Regions from separate parts of the Saccharococcus thermophilus genome, predicted to be linked through region 1. Evidence: riboswitches for the same ligand, from Rfam matches in the RefSeq annotation. Region 1 holds a riboswitch; each other region holds the start of a gene.
The links. A riboswitch is a leader RNA that binds a small molecule or an ion and turns the genes downstream of it on or off. The one in region 1 is predicted to bind S-adenosylmethionine.
Positions count from the first base shown of each region.

Region 2: linked by a shared signal. The riboswitch ahead of BDD39_RS13800 (bifunctional homocysteine S-methyltransferase/methylenetetrahydrofolate reductase) and the one ahead of BDD39_RS01620 (LLM class flavin-dependent oxidoreductase) in region 1 are both predicted to bind S-adenosylmethionine.
Region 3: linked by a shared signal. The riboswitch ahead of BDD39_RS04870 (hypothetical protein) and the one ahead of BDD39_RS01620 (LLM class flavin-dependent oxidoreductase) in region 1 are both predicted to bind S-adenosylmethionine.
Region 4: linked by a shared signal. The riboswitch ahead of BDD39_RS03020 (methionine ABC transporter ATP-binding protein) and the one ahead of BDD39_RS01620 (LLM class flavin-dependent oxidoreductase) in region 1 are both predicted to bind S-adenosylmethionine.

Region 1 covers NZ_JAASRS010000001.1:286,172-290,921, reverse strand. Annotated here, with positions in the region: gene BDD39_RS01630 (amino acid ABC transporter ATP-binding protein) at 1-28, shown strand, start outside; gene BDD39_RS01625 (ATP-grasp domain-containing protein) at 178-1,125, opposite strand; gene BDD39_RS01620 (LLM class flavin-dependent oxidoreductase) at 1,127-2,188, opposite strand; SAM riboswitch class I at 2,258-2,365, opposite strand; gene qoxD (cytochrome aa3 quinol oxidase subunit IV) at 2,508-2,807, opposite strand; gene qoxC (cytochrome aa3 quinol oxidase subunit III) at 2,809-3,423, opposite strand; gene qoxB (cytochrome aa3 quinol oxidase subunit I) at 3,427-4,750, opposite strand, start outside.
Region 2 covers NZ_JAASRS010000001.1:2,652,377-2,657,126, reverse strand. Annotated here, with positions in the region: gene metH (methionine synthase) at 1-147, opposite strand, end outside; gene BDD39_RS13800 (bifunctional homocysteine S-methyltransferase/methylenetetrahydrofolate reductase) at 140-1,990, opposite strand; SAM riboswitch class I at 2,067-2,169, opposite strand; gene BDD39_RS13795 (helix-turn-helix domain-containing protein) at 2,375-2,932, opposite strand; gene BDD39_RS13790 (L-lactate permease) at 3,058-4,566, shown strand; gene BDD39_RS13785 (YajQ family cyclic di-GMP-binding protein) at 4,649-4,750, opposite strand, start outside.
Region 3 covers NZ_JAASRS010000001.1:927,055-931,804, reverse strand. Annotated here, with positions in the region: gene BDD39_RS04880 (AbrB family transcriptional regulator) at 1-769, shown strand, start outside; gene BDD39_RS04875 (VOC family protein) at 788-1,171, opposite strand; gene BDD39_RS04870 (hypothetical protein) at 1,199-1,531, opposite strand; SAM riboswitch class I at 1,610-1,716, opposite strand; gene opp4A (oligopeptide ABC transporter substrate-binding protein) at 1,827-3,614, opposite strand; gene BDD39_RS04860 (ABC transporter permease) at 3,628-4,530, opposite strand; gene opp4B (oligopeptide ABC transporter permease) at 4,548-4,750, opposite strand, start outside.
Region 4 covers NZ_JAASRS010000001.1:560,877-565,626, forward strand. Annotated here, with positions in the region: gene gcvH (glycine cleavage system protein GcvH) at 1-241, shown strand, start outside; gene BDD39_RS02995 (YusG family protein) at 314-559, shown strand; gene BDD39_RS03000 (toprim domain-containing protein) at 708-1,058, shown strand; gene BDD39_RS03005 (thioredoxin family protein) at 1,066-1,398, shown strand; gene BDD39_RS03010 (SCP2 sterol-binding domain-containing protein) at 1,605-1,952, shown strand; partial or broken gene BDD39_RS03015 (PLP-dependent transferase) at 2,137-2,310, shown strand; SAM riboswitch class I at 2,428-2,536, shown strand; gene BDD39_RS03020 (methionine ABC transporter ATP-binding protein) at 2,634-3,662, shown strand; gene BDD39_RS03025 (methionine ABC transporter permease) at 3,652-4,320, shown strand; gene BDD39_RS03030 (MetQ/NlpA family ABC transporter substrate-binding protein) at 4,339-4,750, shown strand, end outside.

The DNA of each region.
Region 1 (4,750 bases):
AAAATCGTTTTTGTCGAAGGTGCTGTAACCTCGTATTTGCCTTGTTGCCGCAATGAAGCGACAAGGTTTTTTATGGACCACAGCAGCAAAGGCGCTGGCACGCTGCTTCCATGCGCAAACACATAGCCCTGGTTTTTGCGCCTGCAAAAGGCTGGAAACCAGGGCTATATTTATTATTTATACCGAAGCGGTTTGAATCCGCTTTAATTCCTCGCCTAAAAACTTGGCCACCTCTAACATGCCAAACTTGCCGGCGCGCGCCTCCGCCTCCGAGTTGTAATTCGTATTGGTGTTGACATCATAAGTAAAAATCGTGCCGTTTTGATCGCGAATAAACTCGATGCCGGCGATGTGAATATCATTGGCGCGCAAAAACTGCTCATATTTCTCAAGTATCGGATCGGAAAAGCCGTCTATAATTTCAAATTTCGGACGCATTGCCGTTTCACCGACTGGACAGAACAAATCGCCGATTTGGCAAGCATCCGCCGGGCAAAGTTCAAACCCCTCCGATGTGTCTACGCGCACGGCGTACATGAATTTTCCGCCGACAAATTCACAACGGGTGATGAACGGCTCCGGCGCTTGAATATATTCTTGCACCAGTGTAATGCCGTCGACCGAATCCTCAAAAGCAGGGCTTTCGAGATACTGCCCAAGCGCTTCAATGGAATGGAACAGCTGCACACCAAGCCCTTTTCCAGCGCGGTTATGTTTCGTAATGAACGAAGGCGCGCCAAGCTGTTTCGCCGCTTCCATAATTTGTTCCTTGCCGACGGCGGCAATCGTTTTCGGCGTGCGGATTCCATGCGCATTTAACGCCGTATATTGATTTACTTTGCTCACTTCTAAACGCAGCGCCCTGCTTCCGTTAAACACCCGGCGCCCATGGCGCTCGAGCCAGGCGAGCACCGCTTCCGTGAATTCCGGAGCAAAACGATGCCCCCGCGTATGGGAAGAGGCGCTCATCCGGTTGTAAAATACCCCTTCCGGCGGCGTCGCCGATAAATCGATCGTCCCCTTGTCTAAAAACCATTCTTCATAAGGCAGACCAAGTTCATCCAACCGCCGCGTTAAATGCACGGTCCATTCGCTATTTTCATGAATAATGTAAATTTTGCTCATCTTATTTTCCCCCTTTTGCCGCAAGCGAATTCCGTCGCTCCTCGACAAGCGGCATTACTTGTTTGGCAAACTGCTCCATTTCCTCCAATTGCGGAGAAAATTGTAATAATAATAAATCAACCCCTGCAGCTTCATACGCCAAAATGCGATCGGCAATTTGCTCCGGCGTGCCGATGAAGTTTGGCCGCAGTCCACGATTCGATACGGAATAGTCTTGCAATTTTAACTGCAACTCAAGCTGGGATTTATTGACGAAATCCTTATATCCTGCATAGCCGCTCGATAATTTGACGTCGGTAATGCGCTTTAATTCCGCCTGCGCTTCCTCCTCGCTGTCGCGGCAAATGACAAACGCCGCCATGCCAAACGAGCGAAACGGCTCTTTTCCCGCCTGTTTGCGTCGCTGCTTCATATCAGCAACTTTGCGGGCGATTTCTTCGACTGTTCCGCCATGCATCACATACGCATCGCAATGCTCCACAATCGCTTGTTTTCCCCGTTCGCTCTCGCCGCCGGCGTACAAAACCGGATACGGCTTTTGTACTGGTTTCGGTGCTAAATGGGCACCTTTTACTTCATAAAATTTTCCCCGGAAATCAAATACATCGTTCGTCCACATCCCTTTTAACACTTGAACGAATTCTTCCGTGCGGTCATAGCGCTCATCATGTTCGGTAAAAATGCCGCCATATTGACGTGCTTCTTCTTCCCACCATGCTGATACGACATTCAGCGTGAAGCGGCCGTTGCTGATGTGGTCAATATTGGCCGCCATTTTCGCCGTAACAGCCGGATTATGGAAACCGGGACGGACTGCCGCCATAATTTCCAATTTTTCTGTCACCGCCGCCAGCGCCGCCGCGGTCGACCATGCTTCCAGCGAATCGCTCTCCGGTCCTTTTATATCATTTAAATACAGCTCGGCGACTAATGTCGTGCTATATCCCCATTGTTCCGCTTTTTGCGCCACCGTTTTGGCATATTCAAACGTCGCCGGCATCATTTCATCATCAACATTGCGCAGCCATCCTCCGAAAATCGGCAGCCAAAACCCGTATCTCATCTTGCTCCTCTCCTCCCCCATGAACCGGAAAAATAAAAAACTTCTTCGATAAGAAGAAGTTTTTGCTTCATCTTATCCTCCAGAACCAACCGTTCTGCTGGAATTAGCACCTTTCTGACGAACATCAGGGGCTGCTGGGCTTCATCGGGCCAGTCCCTCTACCTCTCTGGATAAGATTTACTATTTCGTTTAATCTCCGTTTTTTCCGCTTTATTTTATCTTCTTTCTTGGATTTCTTTTATCCTATCATAGCGTTATATTTGCCGTCAATATATAAAAAAGCTGGCTCTCCTACATAGAGAGAGCCAGCGATTCCGCATTACAATACGAATGACATCGTCCAAACCGACCCGGCAACAACCACTATCGCAATAAAAAAGGCATACGCCATATTGATCGTTTGAATTTTGCCGCTGTCGCTTTCCGTCATATGCATAAACATAAATAGCTGCAAGCTTGCTTGAATGATCGCAAAAATGACGATGACGCCAATAATCGCCTTCACCGTTAATCCCGAAGATAGCGCGACCCAAAGCGCAGCGAACGTCAGCACAAGCGAGAGAATAAATCCAATGATATGTTTCCAAGGAAATGATTCATGGTGATTGTTTGCACCCATCCTAGATCACCATCCCGGTCAAATAAACTAATGTAAAGATAAAAATCCACACGACGTCAAGGAAGTGCCAATACAAGCTGACGATAAACACTTTTCTTGCCGTCCGCGGCGTAAATCCGCGCTGCAGCAGCTGAATGATAATTAAAATCATCCAGCCAATCCCAAGGCTGACGTGCGCCCCGTGCGTTCCGACAAGCACGAAAAAGCTAGAGAGAAACGCGCTTGTCTGTATCGTTGCCCCTTCATGGACATAATGAATAAATTCGCGAATTTCAAAGGTAATAAACCCTGCGCCTAAAAGAAGCGTCACCAACAGCCATGCCAACAGCCCGCTCATGCGGCCGCGGCGCATTTCAAAAATGGCGAGTCCGCACGTAAAGCTGCTTGTTAATAGAAGCAACGTTTCGATTAAAACATCTTTTACCTCAAATAGGTCTTTCGCGGTCGGGCCGCTTCCCGTACGCTGAAATAAAACAAGATAGGTGGCGAACAAGGTCGCAAACAACGCGACCTCGGCGCCAAGGAAAATCCAAAATCCTAAAATATTTAAACGGCTTTCTTCCGTCCGATACTCGAGCGGCATCGTTTCATCATATCGGTGAGCTGCTTCTGCCATCCGTTACGCCCCCTTCCGTGCCAAACGCTCCGTGCGTTTAATCTCGTCCACGCTAATGTAATAGCCGTCATCATCGTCAAACGAACGGAGAATTAAACCGAGAATAATGAAGATCGCAGCGATAATCGCCAGCGTAAACCATTTAAAGACAAGACCAAAGCCCGCGAAGAAAAACGCAATCGAAATCAAGAACGGGCGGCCTGAGTTGCTTGGCATATGAATCGGCTTTAATTGTTCTTCTTTTACTTCAAATCCGTTGCCGTTTTTCTTCATCACCCAATAAGCGTCCAAATCCGTTACTTCCGGAGTGATTGGGAAATTGTAGTGCGCTGGCGGTGAAGCAGTCGCCCACTCGAGCGTGCGTCCGTCCCACGGGTCTCCGGTCATGTCGCGCTCGCCGTACCGCGCGCTGTAATAAATGTTATAGCAAAGCATGATAAAGCCGATACCCATCAGCGCCGCGCCAATCGTCGCGACAACGTTCAGCGGCGTCCAGCCAAGTCCGGCAGAGTACGTGTACATGCGTCGCGTCATTCCCATTAATCCTAAGAAATACATTGGAAAGAAGCAAACGTTAAATCCAATCATAAAGAGCCAGAACGTCCATTTTCCTAAACGTTCATTTAATAGATGACCAAACATTTTCGGATACCAATAATGAAGCCCAGCAAAACAAGCAAACACCGTACCAGCAATTAATACATAATGGAAATGGGCAACTAAGAAATAACTATTATGATATTGATAGTCCGCCGCTGCCATGGCGAGCATGACGCCAGTAACCCCGCCAATGACGAAGTTTGGAATAAACGCTAACGCCCAAAGCATCGCTGTCGTAAAACGAATTCTTCCTTTGCGCAGTGTAAATAGCCAGTTGAACACTTTTACCCCAGTCGGAATCGCAATCGCCATCGTTGTAATCGAGAAAAACGAGTTTACCGCTGGGCCTGCACCCATCGTAAAGAAGTGGTGCACCCAAACGAGAAAGCTTAAAAAGGCGATGCCAACGATCGAACCGACCATTGCTTTATAACCAAATAGACGTTTGCGGGCAAACGTGCTGACAATTTCCGAAAAAATCCCGAAAGCTGGCAAAACGACGATATACACTTCCGGATGGCCCCAAATCCAGAACAAGTTTGCCCAAAGCATGGACATACCACCGTTAGCCATCGTGAAAAATTGCGTGTCAAACAAGCGGTCAAACGTCATTAACGCTAATGCGACCGTTAAGACTGGAAACGCGAAAATAATGATTACACATGTAATTAAAACCGTCCATGTAAACATCGGCATGCGCATAAGCGTCATACCCGGCGCCCGCATT
Region 2 (4,750 bases), 2.4 Mb from region 1:
GAGCGTCAAATATTCGTTGCATCCTTCGTATGGTTCGCCGCCGAAATCATCGGACGAGAGCTTTGCGCTTTGAATCATCGTTCCCATTGCGCCGTCAATGACGAGAATCTTTTTTTTAAGCTGTTGCTCGAGTGTTGCGTTAGCCATGGAGCACCTTCCTTTCTTGCGCGGCTTTTTCTTTTTCGTGAATATAGCGGACGAGTTCGGCCGTCATTTCATAGCGTAAAAACGGCGTAATGAGGTAGATGCCGTTAAATAAGTCAAAAGCGGCGTCAATGAGCGATTTGGCGATCGCAATTCCTTCGCGAGCCGATTGTACCGGGTCGTTGGCGCATGCCGCCATGCGCAAGCGGATTTCTTCCGACAGCGTGATGCCCGGCACTTCATGGTGAAGGAAATCGGCGTTGCGCGCGCTCACTAGCGGCATAATGCCGATGTAAATCGGCGTCTCAAGATGCTTCGTCGCTTCGTACACTTCCTCGATTTGCCGTTCGGAATAAAGCGGCTGGGTAATAAAATAGTGGGCGCCGCATTGAATTTTTTTCTCTAAGCGTTCTACGGCCTTATCCAAATGGCGGACGTTCGGGTTAAAGGCCGCGGCGATCGAAAAATTCGTTTTTTGACCGAGCGGTTTTCCTGAATACGACAGCCCTTCATTAAACTGGCGAATGAGCCGAATCAAGTCAAAAGACGATAAGTCGTAGACCGATGTCGCTCCAGGAAAATCGCCGATTTTCGATGGATCGCCGGTAATGGCGAGCACATCGGTGATGCCAAGCGTATGCAAGCCCATCAGGTGCGACTGCAGCCCGATCAAGTTGCGGTCGCGGCAGGTGATATGAATAAGCGGGCGGATGCCAAGATGCTCTTTGACGATGGAGCCGAGCGCCATGTTGCTGATCCGTGGTGTAGCCAGCGAGTTGTCAGCCAGTGTCAGCGCATCAATATTCGCTTCTTTCAGCGCTTTGGCACCTTCTAAAAATTTGGCGATTCCTAATTTTTTCGGCGGATCGAGCTCGACGATTACCGAACGCCGCTTGCGTACGATGTCTTGCAGCGGCGGGACGGCATTTGGTTCGTTCGATTGAAGGGAAATGGAAATATGGCGCCGCTTCACCGTTTTCGTTTGCACCGGCGTCCGATCGGTTAAGGCGCCCGCCATCGCTTCGATATGTTTCGGCGTCGTGCCGCAGCAGCCGCCAATCAGGCGCACGCCTTGCTCACGGAAGGCGAGCGCTGTTTCTTTAAAATAATCGGTGTTTGTTTCATAGACAAGCCGTCCGTCGCGATAATCCGGCAGGCTCGCGTTCGGATACGCGGAAAGAAACGCTCTGTTTGGCAGCGGCACTTCCTCCAGCGAGCGGATCATATGGTACGGGCCGAGGCGGCAGTTCAGCCCGACGACATCGGCTCCCAGCTGCTCCAAGCGCGCCAACGCTTCAGCAAGCGGAGTGCCGTCTTGCAAAACGCCGACTTCGTGGAGGGAGACGTGCGCGATAATCGGTTTATCCGTTTCTTTGCGCGCGATCGCAAGAACCGTCTCTAATTCTTCTAAATCGTAATACGTCTCGAGCAACAAGCCGTCGACGTCTTCATTTAACAGCACAAACAATTGCTCGCGAAACGTCCGCTTTACCTCTTCGATGGAAACGGCGCTTTTATTGATGCTGCGCAATCCGCCGATCGTTCCAAGCACGTAGGCTTTATTTCCCGCCGCCTGTTTGGCGAGCCTTGCCGCCGCGCGGTTTATCGCCGGCACTTCGTCTTCGAGTCCATAGCGGGCGAGTTTGACGTAGTTGGCGCCGTATGTATTCGTTTGAATGACCTCGGCACCCGCGGCGATATATGCTTCATGAATATGAAGGATGTCTTCCGGTTTCGATAAGTTTAGTTCTTCAAAACATCGGTCGACGCCGTGCGAGTATAATAGCGTTCCCATCGCGCCATCGGCGATAAGGATGCGTTCTTTTAAGTCTTGCAAAAGCCCCACGCTCATTCCCCCGTTCTATGAAAATGGTAAAAGAAAAAAGCCTTCTATAAGAAGAAGACTTTTTATGTATCGTCTCTTCTTATCTTCCAGGCGTTTTGCCTGTCTGGATTTAGCACCTTGACATCCGTCAGGTTGCTGAGGGTTCACCGGGCCAGTCCCTCCCCCTCTCTTGATAAGAAATTCGCTATGAAGTTGTAGCCAAACGTTTATAGTTAATATATAATGTAAAGCATTTTCTGAAAATATTCAATATAATAAAATCGTTTTCAAGAAAATATTCCATCCTCAATAGAAAAAAGCATTAATGCATGAACCTCTCCCACCTACACTCTGTTTAGAGGTGGGAGACTTCTCGGTGGACATGTTAAAAAGCAGTGTTGTTCACTATAGTGAATGTATATAATTGGAATCAATGACTAGGTAGTAGTGGCATTCTTCCTCCCCGATATTGATGAAACGATGTTCTATATCGGCTTCGTAGTATATCGAATCTCCTTCTTCCAAGTCATATGATTGGGTTCCCAGCACGACTCTTAACTTTCCTTTAGCTACAGAGATATACTCTTTTACTCCTTTTTTATGCTTTGGAAAAACACCCGACTCTTGTTTTGGCGGGATCCGGTTGAAAACAAACTCAATCCCTTTTGACGGAAAAGAAGGGGACAAAAGATGGCGTTCAAAGCCGCTCCGTTCGTCTTTATATACGTATCGCTCATCTTTTCTAATGATAATGACTTCGCTTTGATCATCTTCCCCTAATAATTGTGAAAGAGTCATATCTAACCCTTCAGCGATCTGGCAAGCTACCTGAATGGTCGGGTTTTTTTCTCCTCTCTCGATTTGCGACAGCATGGAGCGGCTAACTCCGCAGCGCTCTGATAACGCCTGTAGCGAAAGAGATTTACGCTTTCTAGCTTCTCGTACGTTTTTTCCAAAATTCATGACTGTCTTCCTCCTTTCTTCATATATTACACTATAGTGGAAATTTTGTCTTGACTTACAGTTTTTTGTAGAGAATAATTATATATATCCACTATAGTGGATAAAAGGGGAGAGGGGGATGTTTTATGCATGATGCGATTCATTTCTTATTAGCAGGATTGCCTATTTTATTCGCTCTCATTTGCTTGGTTTGGCTGAAAATGCCGGCGCTGTATACCGCTGTCTGTTCGTATGGATTGGCTTTCGCATTGGCCTTTTTTTCTTTTGATGCGTCGGTGCAGGATTTGCTTCATTCCTCGATTCACGGAATGTTGTTGTCGGTGACGGTCATTTATGTATTAGTGTTTGGGCTGCTTTTGTACAACTTGCTGAATGAAAGCGGAGCGATGAATATTATTGCTTATGGTTTATTCCGCTTTTGCCATTCACCGGCAGAGCAAGGACTGCTTATTTCTGCCGCTTTAGGTCCTTTCCTGGAAGCGGTCAGCGGATTTGGCATTGCTGTCGTGATCGCTGCCCCATTATATCTTTCGCTCGGATTTTCAGCGAAGAAGACAATGATGTTATCGTTATTGACGCAGTCGGCTGTGCCGTGGGGAGCGCTTGCCATCGGTACGGTCATTAATGCGGAGTTGTCTCGAGTTCCATTGCATCAACTGGGGGAGTATAGCGCGATGGCAAGCATCCCGCTTTATATATTTTATACATTCATTGTCGTGGCGGTTAGCGGCGGAAAAAAGTCGGTCAAACAGCATCTCGATTCCATTTTTCTCGTTTCTTCTGTGTTATCGCTCGTTACATGGGCGACAAGCGCGTATGTATCTACAGAGCTGGCTGGTGTATTGGCAGGGGGTGCCGCTGGTTGTGTGCTCATTGCCTATTGGAAATTAAAGTCGTTTATAAGCAACAGGGAGATCGAGACTTTTGCGAGCCATGTACAGATGTTGAAAGGAAACTTTTATAAGGCGGTAGTACCGTACGCTGTTTTGACAGTGTATATATTTGTTTCTCATTTTTCTGCTGCGTGCAAGCGGATTGTTACGGATGCGCTAGTTATTCAATTGCCGGAATATCGTTTTCATCTGGAGCTTTTGTATAGTCCTGGATTTGCCTTGTTTATTGCTTCGCTCATAGCAGTGTGGCTATATCAAATCAATGTTGCGCGGTTGGCAGTCTGCATCAAGAAAACGTTGAGGCAAGTGTATCCAGCGGGAATGGCGACGATGGGCTTTATCGCAATGTCGAGCGTGATGGAAGGATCGGGAATGACTCATTTCCTGGCCGCCCATATTGCCGCGTTAGTAGGTTCGTGGTTTATCATCGCCTCTCCGCTCATCGGCGCGATCGGCGGATTCATGAGTGGCAGCAACAGCGCGGCGAACGCCATGTTTTCCCATTTTCAAAGCACGATGGCCGAGCAGCTGCATCATCCAGCGCTATTATATGCCACCGCACAAAACGTCTCCGCCTCGAACATGACCATGGCATCTCCATCGAGAATCGCTTTAGCGGCCTCCATCACGAACCGGTCTGGACAGGAAGGGCAATTTGTGCGGGACATTCTTCCGATTGCTTTTGCTGCTTTGCTGATCATTATGTCTAGTATTGTTGGGTTAGGTTTTTTCTTTGAATAATTGCTTCTAAAACTTAATGTGAAAATAGAGGAAAAGAGCATGAAAAAAGATGCAACGGGCGCTTAGTGCCCGTTGCATCTTTTTATCGGTAGTTGACAAATTGCACATCAATCGGCAGGTCAGCTTCGCGAATTGCGGCGATGACCTTTTGCAAGTCATCTTTGCTTTTGCCGCTGACGCGGAT
Region 3 (4,750 bases), 640 kb from region 1:
GACGAAATGGACGCATATGGATAAAGTGACAAGCGTGTTTGCCTCCGTTCCTGGCGGATTGTCGGAAATGGTGGCCGCTAGTGAATCGTTCAATGCCAATACAGCGCTAGTAACGATTTTTCAAACGATTCGTTTATTAACGGTCGTTTTTCTTGTGCCAACGGTCGTTGTCCATTGGTTGAGCGGACATGCGCCGTCAGGAAGCTCCGCAGCTCAGGCGGCTGCTGCCTCTTCCGATGGTCATTACGCTTGGTTTTTGTTAAGCATTTTCGGTGCGCTTCTTTTACGAAACGTCATTCCGGCGGCATACGTCGTCGGACCGCTTGCCGTAACGGCAGTTATGCATGTGGCTGGAGTAAACTTGCCGTCACTGCCTTCATGGTTGATTATTTTGGCACAAATTAGCGTTGGAATGAACATGGGAAACCGCATTACGTTAGAAGATATTAAGCTTGGCGGAAAATTTAGCTGGGTATATTTCCTGCTTGCGCTAGTATTAATTGCTTTATCATTCGGATGCGGCTGGGCATTTGCGAAATTAACGGATCTTCCACTGTCGACCGCGCTGTTAAGCCTGGCACCGGGCGGGCTAGTGGAAATGGTATTAACGGCGCAGACAGTCGGCGGCGACCCGGCCATCGTCAGCTCGCTGCAGTTTATGCGGCTATTGCTTGTCATTATCGTTGTGCCGAACGTCTTGAAATGGGTGTTTCGCAAATTTCCATACATTACCGATACGGCATGGAAAAACCGCTCTGTTCGCAACTAGGAACAGAGCGGTTTCATTTTACTTAGCTGGTTCATAAAATTCGATCCATTCTCCATCCGGCCCAAGGAAAAACAAATATTTCGCCCCGTTTGGCAGCGTCGTAATATCTTCCCAGACGAGCGGAACACCGAGCGATTGAAGCCGCTCTTTTTCTTGCTCAATTCCTTCAACGGTAAAGGCGACGTGATGCACTTTTCCTTCCGTCGGCAAATTCGGATTATACCCTTCGATCAATTCGACAATGACCGAGCCATCCAATCCTAAAAACGCCAGCTTCATCGTGCCGTTCGTATGCGTCATCTCGCTAAGCAATTCCAAACCGACTACCTCTTGATAAAACTTTTTCGATGTTTCAATGTCTTTTACTTGAATGCCGACATGTTCGAATTTTTTCACTGACATCATAGTTCTCCCCTTTTTTTATTATTTTCAAGATTGAGAAAATACCGCCCGCAAATATGGAGTCATATGTACGATCGAAATTCCTTTTTCCGCTAGTTCGCTAAAAATATAGCGATCGAGCGCATAAGGACCAGCGGCTTTCCATTCTTCCACTTCCGCAAGCGTCAAAATAAGATAAAAAGACTTTCCTTGCGTATGCCCATATAGATGAAAAAAATTCGCGTAACAGTCAAAATGCAGCACTGTCTTTTTGTCAAATTGCAACAGCTGCTTTCTTATGCACCGGGCGACATGGGAAGCGAACGATTCTGCTTTCAAGTGTGCCGCCATATAACTGCGAATCAAATCATTTTCGCGCACTCGGCGTTCCCACCTCCTTCCTTTGTTTTGTACATAAAAACCCCTTTCGCCATGAATGATGCGAAAGGGGTTTGGCCGTTCTTATCATCCAAAGCGAAACCGCTTTGCGGGTTGGAGCACCTTGCGAAATACGCAGGTTGCTGTGGAGTCATCGAGCCCGATCTCTCGTCCACTCTTGATAAGACTGTATGTAATTTTTCTCTATCTTACCACGGTATCTCAATGATGACAATGATTTTTTGTTTTTTCATAAGGGAAAGAAGGAGAGCAAAGGAATCTCCTTCTTTCCGATTTATTATTGCGCTACTTCCGGCTGCTCCGAAGTGACACCGACATCTTTCCATGTCAATTTCGAACTAGGGTCAACCGTAAAGTTTTTCACACGATTGTTGACCGCATAAATGATCGAGCGGTATAGCGTCGGGATGACAGGTACTTCTTCATTCATTAACTCTTGCCATTCGTTGTAAATTTTCTTGCGGTATTCTTTATCAAATGCTTGCTCGGAATGACCTTTTTCAAGCAGTTCATCATTTTTCTCATTTACCCAGCGAGAGTAGTTGAACATAACGTTACGGCCATATAATCCATATGGGTCCACATCGGTTCCTGTGTACCATGCCGCGGCGAACACATCGACTTTCGGATCGTCTTTTTCGACCATATCATAGAACGAGTTGAATTCCGCCAAGCGGCCATCAACCAGCTGTACATTCAAGCCGACGTTTTTCCAGCATTGCATGTAAAATTTCGCTAATGGTTCGGCAATATCCCCGCCGCTCATCGAGAGGAAATTAATGGTGAATTTTTTGCCATTTGGATCTTCGCGGAAGCCGTCGCCATCGACATCTTTATATCCCGCTTCATCCAATAATTTTTTCGCTTTTTCTGGGTCGTATGTGTATCCTTTCTCATTTTTATCATGGTAGCTTGGGAAGGATGGCGGAATAAGCGTCGTTGCCGGGAAACGCAAACCGTGATACAATCTGTCTGCCACTTCCTTGTTATTAATCGCATATGCCATCGCCTGGCGAAGCTTTTTGTTTTGGAATTTCGGATTATCCATCACGTTTTCTTGTTTTTTCGCATCCCAGTGCCCGAGTTTAAAACCAATATAGTTGTAAGCTAAATCGACTTTTCCAATAAATTGAAGGTTTTTTGTTCCTTTCGCATTGAGATATTGGTCAGTTGGAAATTCGGCAATGTCAATTTCTCCTTTTTTAAGCGCCTGCAGCACAACTTGCGGGCTGACTACCTTCAAGATAACACCTTTTAAGTTCGGCTTTCCGGCCCAGTAATCGTCGTTGCGAACAAATTCAACCGATTCGCCTGGAACGATCTTTTTCACTTTAAATGGACCAAAGCCAATTGGATGTTTGCGGATCTTATCCGATTTCGCCAAATCTTTAATCGGCACATCTTTTAAATAATGTTTCGGAAGCGGATATGCCCAAATGCCTGTTAGTACAGATGGATTGGCATGTTTCCATGTAATGGTTAATGTTTTGTCGTCAATGACTTTAATTCCTGAAATTTTGTCCGCTTTTCCGCTATGGTATTCGTCCATGCCGACGATATCCTGGATGAGCGCATCTCCGTAGCGGACGCCCGTATAATCTTTATTGCCGATGACTAAGTAGGCATATTCTAAATCTTCCGCTTTGACAGGTTCACCGTCATGCCATTTTACATTATCTTTAATTTTGATCGTCATCGTTTTTTTGTCAGCGGAAAGTTTGTATGTGGCCGCGCCATCGTTCGTAATTTCATAGTCTCCATTTGTACGGAAAAGTGATTCGTCAAAAAATTGCAAAATCTCCGCGTCTGGCTGTCCTTCGTAAAACGCATAGCTCAATGTTCCTTCAAATGGGGTATCCGATACTAATCCGTATTTTAATACACCATCAACGATTTTCCCGTCATTTTTGACGGTCATTGGGAATTTTCCGATATCTTCCTTTTGCGCTGTTTGTTTATTCTTGTTGTCTTTGTTGTTGCTTGCGGAGTTGCTGTTGCACGCCGTTAATCCTAACAAAAGAACGACGAGCACCACCAAAAACCTCCATTGCCACTTTTTCCTCACTTTTTCTCCCCCTTTATCCTAATCGTTGTCTTGCATCGGCCGCGCGTTTTAACGCTTGGCCGATAAAATTTATGCACAACATCATTACTAAAATAAGCAATGATGCTGGTAACCATACCCACCATTTGCTTTGCAAAACATCCGGATTCATCGCATAGCTGACAAGCGTCCCTAGACTTGGCGTACTTTCCGGCAATCCAAAGCCTAAATAGCTTAAGCCTGATTCAATTCCAATATTTCCGGCAAGGTTTAATGTTAAGTTTACGATAATGATCGAACTTAAATTAGGCAAAATTTGAAAAAGGATGATTTTCCAATCCGGCGTACCGAGCGTTTTCGATGCGCTTACGTAGTCCAATTCCCGCTCTGCCAGCGTTTTTGCTCGAATAAGCCGCGCCTTTCCCGTCCATAAAAAGGCACTCATAATCAGAATAAACGTGAAAATATTATATTTAGGCACAATCGCCACAACTACGATCACAAGCATTAAAAATGGCAATACAAGGATAAAATCGATAATACGCATGATTATATTATCAATAACTCCCCCAAAATATCCGGCAATGAGGCCAACGGCAAGACCAATCAGGCCGGTGATCAGCGTAATCGCTAAACCAATGGTAAATGAGTTTCTTGCACCGATAATCAGCTGCCCAAAAATATCCCTTCCTCCATAATCCGTACCAAGCCAATGCTCTGCTGACGGCGGAGAGTAAATGTCCAGCAAGTCCACTTTGACAATTTCATCTTGGTCTAATAATAACGAGGCACCATATACAACGATCAAAATCAAGGAAAGAAGAATGAGAGAACCGAGAGCTAACTTATCCTTCACCAACTCACGCCACATAATAGAAAGGCTTGAAGGACTTTTTTCATTTTTTGCATGGATATCGCCTAGTTCTGCTTTCATCATTGTGTCCCCCCATTCCATTACTCAATGCGAATACGTGGATCAACCGCACTTAAAATAATGTCAGACAAAAGTGTCCCAATTAAAGTGGCAAGACCAGAAATCATCACGAGTGCGGTAACAACGCTGTAATCTCGCTGCATAATCGATTGCAAAAACAATTGCCCAATCCCTGGATAACTAAAAATAGATTCCAGAAAGATAGATCCGCCAATTAATCCTG
Region 4 (4,750 bases), 270 kb from region 1:
GGAAATTACCGCCAACGAACCATTTGGCAGCGTAGAGTCGGTCAAAACGGTATCTGAGCTTTACGCGCCAATTAGCGGCAAAGTCGTCGAAGTGAATGAAGAATTGAACGATAACCCAGAATATGTCAATGAATCGCCGTATGAAAAAGCATGGATGATTGTCGTTGAACCGAAAGATATGAGCGAGGTCGATAATTTGCTGACAGCTGAACAATATGAGGCGATGGTAAAAGAAGGTTAAACCTTTCTGCAATGAATCATCCAAAGGATGGGCACCCTATACATAACAAGATGGATAAAGAGGGGTGCTCCTATGGCATTAGAAACGAAACAAGTCAAAGTCACCGATCGCGTGATTGGCAAAATCAATGGTGATTCTATTGAGCTATATGAGGGGAACAGGCAAATTGGTCATCTTCCTCTTTCACAAGTAAGCCATTTAATGCAATTAAAAGATGGATACGATCAGCAAAATGGACAAATTTATAAGGATATGACCGTCACCGTTGAGCCAGATCAAAAATATGTCGATTGCGACGGTGAGGCTGGTTGGTGCTAAAAGCAACGGTGTGATGCCGTTGCTTTCTTCTTGTTTTTATGAGATGTAGTTCATAAAACGGCGCTTGCCCCGCCTGTCTCTACGGCGGAAACAATGGTCGCCGTTGTCATATAAATAATAGTACAACGACATTTACAGGTGATGGTTTATGACGGAAAGCGAAAAAGTGATTATTGTTGAAGGACGCTCTGATAAACAAAAAATCGCCAATATTCTAAATGAACCGGTGGAAATTATTTGCACCAATGGGACGATTAGCGATGCCAGGCTGGAGGAGCTGATCGACGAGCTTTATTATAAAGATGTTTATATATTGGTCGATGCCGATGAGGCGGGCGAAAAATTACGCAAGCAGTTTCGCCGCGAGTTTCCGGAAGCGGAGCATATTTATATCGATCGTGCTTACCGCGAAGTGGCGGCAGCGCCAAATTGGCATGTTGCGCAAGTATTATTGCGCGCGAATTTTGATGTGCATATGAATTATTTATTGAAAAGGTGAGTAGGCAATGAAAAAAATAGAGCCGATCGAAATCGATGAGGTCATTCGCAGCGAAGAGATTGTTTGCCTTTATTTATATACGCCGATGTGCGGCACTTGCCAGCTTGCCAAACGAATGCTGGAAGTAGTCGAGGAATTGTTTCCGTTACTTCCGTTTTACCAGACGGATATTAATTATATACCGAAGCGAGCGGCTGCATGGAAAATCGAAAGTGTTCCATGCCTTCTTTTATTTCAACATGGCAATATCATTAAAAAGTGGTATGCGTTTCATTCTGTTCCTTATTTATATGAAACCATCAAAGAGATGCTGCCAAATGATTATCGAAAGAGAGACTAATGGTGAAACGCTTTTCGCACGAATTTCCTCTTCCCTCCGTGATTCTTGTTGTAAACAACCGTTATTTTGACTTCATTTGACATATTTCTTGGGAAATGACAAGAATTTTGCTTTTTCCCGGATTATTTGTCGAGATTTTTGTAAAGGATTCTTCCCGTTGGATATGGAAATAAATGAAACAGCAGAGAACTGGGGGAGAGGGGAATATGAATATGCGTGAACTAGTCAAACAGCTTGCCGAACGAATGCAAACATTAAATCATCTATTGCCGATTTTACCAGAGGAAGAACTGTACATTCGCTTTGAGTGTGAAACGGAAACAGCAGTCGTAGCGATTTCCAAACATCGAATCAGCCCAGCGGTGGAAGTAGACGAGCGGCGGGTATTAACGGTGCGCGGATCAAAAGAGGTATTGGAATCTCTATTAAACGGAAGGTTAAAATTACAGCAACAAATTCGTTTGCGGGAATTACATATTTCGGGAAGTTTTCGGCATATGTTATTGCTTGAGTCATTGCTTCACTTAGCCAAGCCATACCGTTACGTTTGCTAAATGATTGCCGGCTTGTTTTTCGGTGAAAAAGAATTGACAAGTGCAATAAACAGTGTTAAAATATTCAGAAAAATGGAACTTGTGATTGAAGTCATTGGATGAAGCGACACTAACAGGACGTTTGTCCATGAAAGCCGTGCAGAACAAGAGCGAATGTTTACACGAAGGTGTAGAAAAAACTCTCGCAAGCACGACGCATCAGCAGCTAAATGAAGAAGAACTCAAGTCATCCGGAGTGACGGAGGATTTAGTTCGCTTATCGGTCGGTATTGAAAACATCAATGACTTAATCGAAGATTTAGAGCAGGCCATTGCCGCTGCGACAGGGATTACTTCCAATATTTCCGTTTCATTATAAAAAGAAGATTGCCGAAATATGGACGTGAAAATTTTTTATTGACATGCTTCGACATAGGGTGATACAATCACACTTGTAATTCATTGAGGATTGGCAATTGAATAATGTGGTGATGTGCTCTTATCAAGAGAGGTGGAGGGATGTGCCCAATGAAACCCGGCAACCGTCAGCGCGTACGCTGAAATGGTGCCAATTCACACAAAGCGTCTGCTTTGAGAGATAAGAGACGGAATGGTAATGATTACCTTTCTGTTCTCCTCGAGCAGAAAGGTTTTCTTTTTGGAATGAGCCGCCCTGCTAAATGAAGGAAGGTGAAAATGTGCATGATTACATTGGAAGATGTGACAAAAATATATGAAGCGGCAAACGGGTCGGTCACTGCGGTCGATCATGTTTCTTTACAAATTAAGGAAGGCGAAATTTTTGGAATTATCGGATATAGCGGTGCGGGAAAAAGCTCGCTTATTCGTCTTCTTAACGGATTGGAAAAACCGACAAGCGGCAAAGTCATTGTCGCCGGACGGGATATGGCTAATATTAAAGGAAAAGAATTGCGAAAGGCTCGTCAAGAAATCGGAATGGTTTTCCAGCATTTTAATTTGCTATGGTCAAGAACCGTTCATGAAAATATCGCGTTTCCGTTGGAAATCGCCGGCATTCCGAAAGAAAAGCGGAAAAAGCGGGTTGATGAGCTCATTCAGCTTGTCGGGCTGCAAGGAAGAGAACACGCTTATCCGTCGCAGCTGAGCGGCGGGCAAAAGCAGCGTGTTGGCATCGCGCGCGCTTTAGCAAATAATCCAAAAGTGTTATTATGCGATGAAGCGACATCTGCGTTAGATCCGCAAACAACCGATTCTATTTTGGACCTTTTAGTAGATATTAATAAACGCCTAGGGTTAACGATTGTATTAATTACTCATGAGATGCATGTGATTCGCAAAATTTGCGACCGCGTCGCGGTGATGGAAAACGGAAAAATTGTCGAACAAGGCGAAGTGCTGCAAGTATTTCGGCAACCAAAACAAGCGATTACGAAACGATTTGTTCAACAAGTTATCGAACCGGAGGAAACAAAAGAAACGATTATCCATCTGCTCGATAAATACCCAAACGGAACGGTTATCCAATTGACGTTTGTCGGAGAAGCTGCCGAACAGCCGCTCATCGCCAATGTCGTTCGCCAGTTCCACGTCGATGCGAATATTTTGCAAGGGAAAATTTCGCAAACCCATCAAGGTTCTTATGGTGTCTTATTCGTTCATATGGATGGAGAGAAAGAGGAAATTGCCCGCGCGATCGATTACATTCGAAAGCAGCAAGTGGCGGTGGAGGTGATCTCGAATGCTCGCTAGCCTCTTACCGAATGTACAGTGGGATATGATTTGGGCGGCTACGGTTGAAACGCTTTATATGACAGGAATTGCTGTCGTTGCAACATTTATATTAGGTACGATTCTTGGATTGCTTTTATTTTTAACGTCAAAGGGAAACCTGTGGGAGAACCGTCTGGCAAATATGGTCATCGCGGCTCTTGTGAACATCTTTCGTTCCATCCCATTCATTATCCTAATTATTTTGTTAATCCCGTTTACGAAATTCGTTGTCGGAACGATTCTTGGCGCCAACGCCGCATTGCCGGCTTTGATTATCGGAGCAGCGCCATTTTACGCGAGAATGGTAGAAATTGCGCTCCGTGAAATTGACAAAGGCGTCATTGAAGCAGCAAAAGCGATGGGGGCATCAACGGCAACGATTATTTGGAAAGTGCTTCTTCCGGAGTCATTGCCTGCTCTTGTGTCCGGAATTACCGTAACAGCGATTGCTTTAGTGGGATATACGGCGATGGCAGGGGTTGTCGGTGCCGGCGGTCTTGGAAACTTAGCCTATTTGGAAGGATTCCAGCGCAATCATAATGATGTCACGTTTGTTGCTACCGTTTTAGTTTTAGTGATTGTCTTTGTCATTCAGTTTATCGGTGACTTTGTCACTTCCAAAATAGATAAACGATAAAAAAGGGGGAAAATCAATATGAAAAAATGGATTAGTGCCTTATTTGCGGCGGTGCTTGTGTTGGCGCTGGCAGCATGCGGAGGCAATAACAACGCCGCCAATGACAACAAAGATGGAAAATTGACGAAGCTAGTAGTTGGAGCTTCCAATGTGCCACATGCGGAAATTTTAGAAAAAGCAAAACCAATTTTAAAAGAAAAAGGCATTGACTTGAAAATTATTACTTTCCAAGATTATGTATTGCCAAACAAAGCGTTGGCGGATAAAGAAATTGACGCGAACTATTTCCAACACATTCCGTATTTAGAAGAACAGAAAAAAGAATACGGATATGATTTTGTCAACGCTGGCGGCGTCCATATTGAGCCAATCGGTATTTACTCGAAAAAATATAAAAGCTTGGATGAACTTCCAAACGGTGCAACGATCA